3 regions of the Thauera sp. SWB20 genome follow, and region 1 is predicted to be linked to each of the others. Evidence: predicted binding sites of a transcription regulator. Region 1 holds the regulator's gene; each other region holds the start of a gene.
The links. Region 1 encodes FNR, which switches genes on or off when oxygen is low (the NO sensors DNR and NnrR bind a similar motif). Its sites were predicted from a motif close to TTGANCTAGNTCAA; they were not measured.
Positions count from the first base shown of each region.

Region 1 (3,270 bases):
AAGGGCCCCGCGGGAAATGCGAGGCCCTCATTCTACGCTGCGGTGCGCAATCCGTGCGGCGTTCAGATCACCCGCGAGTAGCGCTGGCGCTCGCGGTCGGCGCGCAGATAGCGGTCGAACACCATCGCGATGCCGCGCACCAGCAGGCGGCCGCCGGGCTGCACGCTGATCCAGTCGCCGTCGATCTTGACCAGCCCGGCCTTCTCCATTTCCTGCAGATCGGCGAGTTCCTCGGCGAAGTACTCGCGGAAGTTGACCAGGTAGGCGATCTCGATCGACTGCATCGAGAGCTCGAAGTGGCACATCAGCGCCTGGATGATCGCGCGCCGCAGCAGGTCGTCGGCGGTGAGCTCGATGCCGCGCAGCACCGGCAGCTCGTCGCGGTCGAGCGCGTCGTAGTACTCGTCGAGCGTCTTCACGTTCTGCGCGTACACCGGACCGATCTTGCCGATCGCCGACACCCCGAAGGCGAGCAGGTCGCATTCGGCGTGGGTGGAATAGCCCTGGAAGTTGCGGTGCAGGCGGCCCTGGCGCTGGGCGATGGTGAGCTCGTCGTCGGGCTTGGCGAAGTGGTCCATGCCGATATACACGTAGCCCGCCTCGGTGAGCCGGCGGATGCCGAGCTGCAGTAGCGCGAGCTTGGTGTCGGCCGTGGGCATGTCGCCGCTGTTGATGCGGCGCTGCGGCTTGAACAGGCCCGGCAGGTGAGCGTAGCTGTACAGCGAGATGCGGTCGGGCGAGATCTCCAGCACCTGGTCGAGCGTGCGGTCGAAGCTGGTCGGGTTCTGCCGGGGCAGGCCGTAGATCAGGTCCATGCTCACCGATTTGAAGCCGTTGGCGCGCGCGGCGTCGATGACCAGCTTGGTCTCGTCGAAGCTCTGGATACGATTGACCGCCTGCTGCACGTCCTCGGCGAAATCCTGCACGCCCACGCTCATGCGGTTGAAGCCGAGCTCGGCGAGCAGCTTCACGGTGTCGAAATCGACCTTGCGCGGGTCGACCTCGATCGAGTATTCGCCGTTGGGCACCAGCGTGAAGTGCTCGCGCACCGCCGCCATGAGCTCGCGCATCTCGTCGTGCGACAAAAAGGTCGGCGTGCCCCCGCCGAGGTGGAGCTGGGTGACCTGGCGGCTCCCCTCCAGGCAAGCGGCCTGCATCTCGATTTCTTTCGCGAGATATTTCAGGTACTTGGCCGAGCGCCCATGATCCTTGGTAATGATCTTGTTGCAGGCGCAGTAGTAGCAGATCGTGTTGCAGAAGGGGATGTGGAAGTATAATGAGAGCGGTTTGCTTACGCCGCCCACCGCCCGCTTGGCCAGCCAGGCCCGCAGCGCCTCTGCATTGAAGGCTTCGACGAAGCGGTCCGCCGTGGGATAGGACGTGTAGCGCGGCCCGTTGATGTCGAATTTGCGGATCAGTTGCGGGTCGAAGATGAGGTCGGTCTGGCTTTTCATGATCTTGCTGGCGGGCTGTCTGCCGAACAATGGCAGAAGCCTCCGTAATGTTGGTTGACTTGGGTCAACGGGTGTGATTAGCAATCCCGCCACTCCAGCGCAGGCGTCTCTAATGTCAGGAAAGCAGGATTATCGTGCAGATGAGGGCTAGCGTGCCAATTACCGTGGATGGGCTCAAATCGGCCTGTTCGCAGTGCAACCTCGTCGAGTTGTGCCTCCCCTTCGGAATGTCCGATCGTGAGCTGAGCCGGCTCGACGAACTGGTGGGCGCGCGCCGCAAGGTCAAGCGCCAGCACAATCTGTACCGCGCCGGTGACTCCTTCGAGGCGATCTACGCGATCCGCGCGGGCTCGTTCAAGACCGACGTGCTGCTCGAGGACGGTCGCGAACAGGTGACCGGCTTCCAGATGACCGGCGAGATCCTCGGTCTCGACGGCATCAGCACCGAGGCCCACAGCTGCAACGCGGTGGCGCTCGAGGACAGCGAGGTGTGCGTGATCGCCTACGACAAGCTCGAGCAGATGTCGCATGAGATCGAGGGCTTGCAACTTCAGTTCCACAAGGTCATGAGCCGCGAGATCGTGCGCGATCACGGCGTGATGATGCTGCTCGGCTCGATGCGCGCCGAAGAGCGCCTGGCCGCCTTCCTGCTGAACATGTCGCAGCGCTTCACGGCGCGCGGTTTCTCGCCGAGCGAGTTCAACCTGCGCATGACGCGCGAGGAGATCGGCTCCTACCTCGGACTCAAGCTCGAGACGGTGTCGCGCGCCTTCTCGCGCTTCCAGGAGGACGGGCTGATCGCGGTGCAGCAGAAGCACGTACACCTGCTCGACCTCGCCGGCCTCAAGCGCCTGATTCAGCACCAGCACGGCGCGCGCTGAGCACGCCGTGGCCGGGACGACCCGGGGCTCGACGGCTCAGGCGAGGTAGCCGGCGACGTTCTTGCTCAGCGCCACCGACACGATCCACGCATAGACCAGGATCGCACCGGCGAAGGCGGCGAGCCGCACGCCACGGGTACGTCCGCGCTTGAGCGCCAACGTGCCGAGCAGGATGTAGGCGAGCAGGCCGATCACCTTCGCCGTGACCCAGCCGGCGCTGAAGGGGTATTGCCCGATCATTACCGCCAGCGTGATCGCAGACAGCAGCAGCGTGCTGTCGACGAGGTGCGGCAGGAGCCGCGTCAGGCGGTGCTGCAGCAGGGCGTTGCCGGTGAGCATCCAGGTGCCGCGCAGCAGGAAGCCGGCGGCGCTCAGCACGACGCAGGTCACATGCAGGTTCTTGATCAGGTAGTACATCCACGATCCTAACGAAAGCCGGTCAGGGCGCCGCTCGACAACCGGCCGAATTGAAATTGCGTCCCCAGACGGAGAGTTCCAGATGCCCAACACGACCCCGCTCGACATCCCCTCCCTGCTGCGCCGCATCCCGCTGTTCAGCGAACTGTCGGAGGCGGACATCCAGCTGGTCGCGCGCTACACCCGCGAGCGCCAGGTCGCCCGCGGCGAAGTGCTGTTCCAGCGCGGCGACTTGCCGCACGGCTTTTACTTCGTGGTCTCCGGCCAGGTCAAGCTCGCCTTCTCGTCCTCGCAAGGCACCGAGAAGGTGGTCGAGATCATCGGCCCGATGCAGAGCTTCGGCGAGGCCGTGATGTTCATGAACCACCCCTACCCGGTCTTCGCCGAGGCCCTGAGCGAGACCGTGCTGGTGCACGTCGGCCAGGCGGTGGTGAGCGAACTCATCGACCAGGACTCCACCTTCGCACGCAAGCTGCTCGCCGGCATGGCGATCCGCCTGCACGGGCTGATCCAGGACG
Region 1 covers NZ_JTDM01000011.1:112,572-115,841, reverse strand. Annotated here, with positions in the region: gene hemN (oxygen-independent coproporphyrinogen III oxidase) at 63-1,454, opposite strand; gene fnr (fumarate/nitrate reduction transcriptional regulator Fnr) at 1,595-2,335, shown strand; gene PO78_RS02595 (SirB2 family protein) at 2,372-2,752, opposite strand; gene PO78_RS02590 (Crp/Fnr family transcriptional regulator) at 2,835-3,270, shown strand, end outside.

Region 2 (3,270 bases), on a different contig from region 1:
TGTTCTCCAGCCAGTGGTGTCGCTGCCTCGATACGGCGCGCGAACTGGCGCTGGGCGAGGTGGTGGCGTTCCCGGGGCTGAACTCGTTCTTCGCCGACCGCGGCGAGGAGGCGCGGCACACCGCTGCGGTCCGCGCGCTGATCGGGGAACGCGCGCGCAGTCCCTTGCCGCTGGTGCTGGTGACGCATCAGGTGAACATCACCGCGCTGACGGGGGTGTTTCCGGCCTCGGGCGAGATCATCGTGCTGCGGGTCGACGGCGACACGCCGAGCGTGGCCGGCCGCATCCGGACCGATTGAGACAGCCGGCTCGCCTTTTCCTGCCGTGCATCGCGGGGACGGCGAAAACGCCCACCCGCGCTACTCGCCCTCCACCCCTTCGAAGACCTCGGCCACCGGGCAGCGCAGGCCGACGCTCGCGAGTTCCAGTTGCTCGTCGAGGGCGAAGGGGTAGAGCACCCAGTGCCCACTGTCGTCGCGCCGGAAGACCTCGATACGACGCTCTTCGAGCGAGACGAGTACATATTCCTGCAGCGCAGCCAGCGTGCGGTAGGCGGCGAACTTGTTGCCGCGGTCGTAGGCCTCGGTGGACGGCGAGAGCAGCTCGACGATCAGCAGCGGGTGACGCTTGACGTGGCTGGCCTCGGCGCTGCGGTCGCGCGGGTCGCAGGTCACGAGGATGTCGGGGTAGAAGAAGCTGTTGGCCGCCTCGACGTGGACCTTCATGTCGGCGATGAAGGGCTTGCAGGGGGTACCGCGCAGATGCGCATGCAGGCCGGCGAAAAGGTTGCCGGCTGCCGTACCGTGCGCGTCCGACGCGCCGCTCATGGCGAAGACCTCGCCATCGACGTATTCGCTGCGGATGGGCTGATCCTGTTCCCAGGCCAGGTAGTCGTCGGGGCCGAACGGGATCTTGGGCTGGGGCAGGCTCATCGGGCGTCCTCGCTGCAATTCGTTGCGGTTTGCGCTTCGAGCATAGCGGCGAGGGACGGGACAGGCAATCGAGAGGCCCGTCTTCCGGGTCGTCGGACGACGAGTGCAGCGGCTCAGCTCACCGGCGCATAGAGCGGATACAAGGTGTCCTCCTCGCGCTGGATGCGATCGACCAGCACGGCTCCGACGCGCTCGAGGTCGGCGGCGAAGCTCGCGGCGAGCGCCGGGTCTTCGCCGAGGCGGACGTAGCGGGCGAGGAAGGCGATCACCTTCTTGCCGATCTCGTCCATGTCGTGGCGGAACTCGTGCATCAGCGCGTGGCTCACCGGATCGTCGGCGAGGGTGTGCTCGAGATACACGTACAGGCGCACGTTCTCGACCAGCAGATGGGCGTGCAGGTCGACGCGGAAGCGCTCGAGCAGGGGCACGACCTCGTCGAAGCGCCCCGCATGCGCGGCCTCGCGGATGGCGCCGAAGCGTTCGAGCATCAGACGATGATCGCGCACCAGGCGCTCGACCAGTTCGGGGCTGTAGCGGATGGTGGTGCCGGGAGCGAAGCTCTCGGAGTCCTCCATGGAATGCGCGGGTTCGGGGGCAGGAACCGTGGCGGACGAGGGCGCGGCCTCCGCCTTGGCCTGGTGCTTGCCGAACAGCCAGTCGAGCAGGAACATGATGTGCTCCGGATGGAGCCGCGGAGGGCGGCCGATGCGTGAAGGATTCCGACGCTAATACAGGTGCATGATGGACTTCCATGGCACAGATCAAATCCGCGCCGGATCCATCCGCGACACCGGCGTCACCCGGCATTGCCGTGCTTGATCCCGCGCAGGGCGTCCGCGCCCGCGCTGCGGGATAATCGCGGGCGTTCCACGACGGATCCGCCACCATGCCCGCCAGCTCAGCCACCACGCCGCGCGCCCTGCTCGTCTTCACGAACCTGCCCGACGCCGCCAGCGCCGAGGCCCTGGCGAACACGCTGATCGACCGGCAGCTCGCCGCCTGCGTGAACATGCTCGCGCCCTGCACCTCGGTGTATCGCTGGCAGGGTGCGACCGGGACCGCGACCGAGGTACCGCTGCTGATCAAGACCACGCCGGCGCGCTACGCCGCGCTGGAGGCGGCGATCCGGGCCCACCACCCCTACGAACTTCCGGAGATCGTCGCGGTCCCTGTGACGCAGGGCTTGCCCGGCTATCTCGACTGGGTCGCCGCCGGAACGAGGGACGACGACTGAACGCCCGCCGGCGCGTCCCCGGCATCGCCCCGCCCGATCGACCCGTCCGCAGGCGCCGCAGCGCGCCCGCCCACCGCCGCCTAGAAGACCACGATGCACCGCCTTTTCCTCCTGCTCGCCCTGATCGCGAGCCTGCTCCTGCCCGCCGCCGCGCGCGCCAACCCGATCGAGCCCGAGAAGGCCTTCGCGATGCGCGCGCAGGCGCTCGACGCGCAGACCATCGAGGTGGTGTTCGAGATCGCCAAGGACTACTACCTCTACGGCGACAAGTTCCGCTTCGAGGCCGAGCCCGCCGGCGTGGGCTTCGGCGCGATGGAAAAGCCCGCGGGCAAGAAGCACAAGGACGACTTCTTCGGCGAGGTCGAGACCCACCGCGGCGAGCTGCGCATCCTGGTCCCGGTACAGGCGCCCGCCGGCACCACCCGCTTCGAGCTCTTCGCCACCAGCCAGGGCTGCTGGGATGGCGGCATCTGCTATCCGCCCACCACGCAGCAGGCCTCGATCGACCTCGCCGCGCCGCCGAAGAAGGCGGGCGGCTTCCTCGACAGCGTGCTCGGCGGCCGCGCGGGCACCGGCGGCGCCGCTTCGCCCACCCCGGTCGCGCTTGCCGCGCCGGAGGACGGCAGCGGCGGCGGCGCCGTCTCCAGCGACGAGAGCGGCGACATCGCCCGCCTGCTTTCCGGCGCCAGCGTGCCGATCATCCTGCTGAGCTTCTTCGGCTTCGGCCTGCTGCTCGCCTTCACCCCGTGCACCTTCCCGATGATCCCGATCCTGTCGGGCATCATCGTCGGCCAGGGAAACAAGGTCTCGCACACGCGCGCCTTCGTGCTCTCGCTCGCCTACGTGCTGGGCATGGCGGTGACCTACGCGCTCGCCGGGGTCGCCGCCGGCATGACCGGCACCATGCTGTCGGCGGCGCTGCAGAACGTGTGGGTGCTGTCGGCCTTCGCGCTGATGTTCGTGCTGCTGTCGCTGTCGATGTTCGGCTTCTACGAGCTGCAGCTGCCCAGCACGCTGCAGAGCAAGCTGGCCGACACCGCCAGCCACGGCAAGGGCGGCCACCTCGGCGGCGTCACCCTGATGGGCGTGCTGTCGGCGCTCATC
Region 2 covers NZ_JTDM01000020.1:118,478-121,747, reverse strand. Annotated here, with positions in the region: gene PO78_RS14585 (histidine phosphatase family protein) at 1-299, shown strand, start outside; gene PO78_RS14580 (Uma2 family endonuclease) at 360-932, opposite strand; gene PO78_RS14575 (hemerythrin domain-containing protein) at 1,046-1,603, opposite strand; gene cutA (divalent-cation tolerance protein CutA) at 1,819-2,166, shown strand; gene dsbD (protein-disulfide reductase DsbD) at 2,260-3,270, shown strand, end outside.
Region 2: PO78_RS14575 (hemerythrin domain-containing protein) is a predicted target of FNR. The motif match lies at 1,684-1,697, and genes of this name have one in related genera.

Region 3 (3,270 bases), on a different contig from region 1:
GCGTCCTGGAAGCGCGCGAGAAGGCGGGGCGACGCCTCGGGCGTGCGGCCGTCGGCGAGGCGGAGGTGAGCGTCGATATGGCGCTCGGACGGCACCAGCAGCCGACGGTAGAGTTCGCGGCACAGCAGCCGCGCACGCTGCCCCGGCCAGTCGCTCGCCAGCAGCACGTCGGGCAATCCGGGATCGCGCAGCAGCAGGCGGCGGTAGTCGTGGATCAGCAGCATCCGCATGAGGAAGGCGTTCTCATCCCCGGACTCGCTGGCGCCATCGCGGAGCTGGGCCAGCACGGGCTGGTAGCAGTCGACGAATTCGCGATAGGTCTGCGCCAGGCGCTCGAGATTCCATGCCGCATGCACCAGGTCGGCGTCGCTGGCCGCCGCACCCAGGGCCGCATCCGCAGCCATCAGGGGCTTGAGCCGCGGCAGCAGCCCACCCAACCCCTCCCCGACGAGCGCGTCGAAGGCGGTGATGAGGTCCGCGCTCGGATGCACGAAGCAGTCCCCGTCGAGGGCGCCGAAGCCCTGCCAGAACAGCGCCCTGCGCAGGCGTTCGCGGTCCTTGGCCGCAAGCTCGCCGACGGCGAGGATCAGCCGCCAGCGACGATCCCAGCCCTGCGCAGCGGAAGCGTAGATGCGGCGCGACGCCTCCTCGATACGCTGCAGACCGGAAGGCGTCAGCATATAGTCCGTACGGCGGCCGCAAGGCTCGCTGACCAGCCATTCATCGCGCGCAAGCCGAAACACCGATGTGCGGACGAGACGCTCGTTGAGCCCAAGCGGCTCGAGCAAGCGGATCAGGCTGCCCAGCCAGATGCGTCCGCCTCGGGGCAGCACGGCGTCGCCGAAGACGGAAATGATCAGCGACCCGGCCTGCACGCGATCTTGCTTGCGGAACGCTTCAAGGCGATCTTGGATGGAAGTGGTCACGGACGAGCTTGTTCGCGCTGCGGTTGGGGGCAAGAAGTCTATCGATTCCGGGCAGATGCGCCTAGCGCCGGAGCGCGCTTTCGAGGCCGCCGCACTCGCGTACGCAAGGCTCGAGGACGAGCGCCACGCCGATTCCGCGGGCACGAAGCCTGGATGCGTGCGGGCGAGTGCGCGGGAGGGCAAGGCAGCAAGGAGATTAATACGATACTTATACTAGATTTTTCTATGTCTTCTTGTATCAAATCAAGTCCAGAGCAGCGGACGCCCCGGGTTTTTCGACTGGCTACGGCTGCCGGAACACCCCGATAATTTTCACATATCCAACTGTTTATAAAAGACTTCCTTATATCTAAACGTGTTTCGCCTATCAAAACTTGAGGTGATCACCCCCTCCAGAATAGATACCTAGTATTGACATTTATCAAATCGATTTGTATCGTTTGAAGCACAAGACCACCCACTCGGAGAGACCCATGCCCCACCCCTTGCTCGAAAAGCACCGCGCCACCCTCGAAAGCGCCCTCGACGCCATCGCCACGCGCGGCTACTGGTCTGCCTTCCCCGAGATGCCGAGCCCCAAGCTCTATGGCGAGGCGGCGCCGGACGAGGGCAAGCGCGCCTTCGAGGCGCACCTGGGCAAGCCGTTCGAGCTCGGGCAGCCGGGCCAGACGGGCTGGCATGGCGGCGAGAGCTCGCCCTATGGCGTGGCGCTCGACGTGCGCTATCCGGTGTGCGACCCGGAGACGCTGATCGCCGCCGGGCTCGAGGCGATGAAGGGCTGGCAGGCGGTGGGCGCCGACGGCCGCACCGGCATCTGCCTGGAAATCCTCCAGCGCCTGAACAAGCAGAGCTTCGAGATCGCCCACGCGGTCATGATGACCACCGGCCAGGGCTGGATGATGGCCTTCCAGGCCGGCGGCCCGCACGCCCAGGATCGCGGCCTCGAGGCCGTGACCTACGCCTGGCGCGAGCAGAGCTTCGTGCCGGCCGAGACCACCTGGGAGAAGCCCCAGGGCAAGAACCCGGCGCTGGTCATGAAGAAGCACTTCCAGATCGTCGGCCGCGGCGTGGGCCTGGTGATCGGCTGCGGCACCTTCCCGACCTGGAACACCTACCCGGGCCTGTTCGCCGCGCTCGCCACCGGCAACGCGGTCATCGTCAAGGCGCACAGCAATGCCATCCTGCCGGCGGCGATCACCGTGCGCACGATCCGCACCGTGCTCGCCGAGAACGGCATCGACCCCAACCTGGTGAGCCTGTGCGTGGCCACCCAGCGCAGCGTCACCCAGGCGCTCGCCACCCACCCGGCGGTGCAGTCGGTCGACTTCACCGGCAGCAACGTGTTCGGCCAGTGGCTGATCGACAACTGCCGCCAGGCCCAGGTCTATGCAGAGCTCGCCGGCGTGAACAACATCGTCATCGACTCGACGGACTCCTACAAGGCGATGCTGGGCAACCTCGCCTTCACGCTCTCGCTGTATTCCGGCCAGATGTGCACCACCTCGCAGGCGATCTTCGTGCCCGCGGGCGGGATCGACACCGAGGACGGCCACAAGAGCTACGACGAGGTCTGCGCCGACCTCGCCCGTGCGGTCGAGCGCTTCCTGTCCAAACCCGAGGTCGCCCACGCCGTGCTCGGCGCGATCCAGTCCGCCGACACCGCCGAACGCATCGACATCGCCAACAGCGGCGCGCTGGGCAAGGTCGTGCTGGCCTCGCAGAAGCTCGACAACCCCGAGTTCCCGGGCGCCAAGGTGCGCACCCCGGTGCTGCTCGCCTGCGACGCCGCCGACGAGAAGGCCTACATGGAAGAGCGCTTCGGCCCGATCAGCTTCATCGTCAAGGTCGCCGACACCGCCGCAGGGATCGCGCTCTCCGAGCGTGTGGTCAGGACCCACGGCGCGCTCACCGTCGGGCTCTACTCCACGAGGCAGGACGTCATCGACGCGATGACCGAAGCCACCTGGCGCGGCAAGGTCGCGCTGTCGATCAACCTCACCGGCGGCGTGTTCGTGAACCAGTCGGCGGCCTTCTCCGATTACCACGGCACCGGCGGCAACCCGTCGGCCAACGCCTCGTATTCGGATTCCGCCTTCGTCGCCAACCGCTTCCGCGTCGTCCAGCGCCGCTACCACGTCTGAGGATCCGTCCGTGGAATACAACAACATCCAGTTTGCAGTGGAGGCGGGCGTCGCCCGCCTGACGCTGAACCGCCCCGACAAGCTCAACAGCTTCACCGGCGAGATGCACGCCGAGCTGCGCGACGCGCTCGACCGCGTCCACGCCGACAAGGCCGCGCGCGTGCTGGTGCTCACCGGCGCCGGCCGCGCCTTCTGCGCCGGCC
Region 3 covers NZ_JTDM01000015.1:86,509-89,778, forward strand. Annotated here, with positions in the region: gene paaX (phenylacetic acid degradation operon negative regulatory protein PaaX) at 1-926, opposite strand, end outside; gene paaN (phenylacetic acid degradation protein PaaN) at 1,400-3,067, shown strand; gene paaG (2-(1,2-epoxy-1,2-dihydrophenyl)acetyl-CoA isomerase PaaG) at 3,078-3,270, shown strand, end outside.
Region 3: paaN (phenylacetic acid degradation protein PaaN) is a predicted target of FNR. The motif match lies at 1,338-1,351, and genes of this name have one in related genera.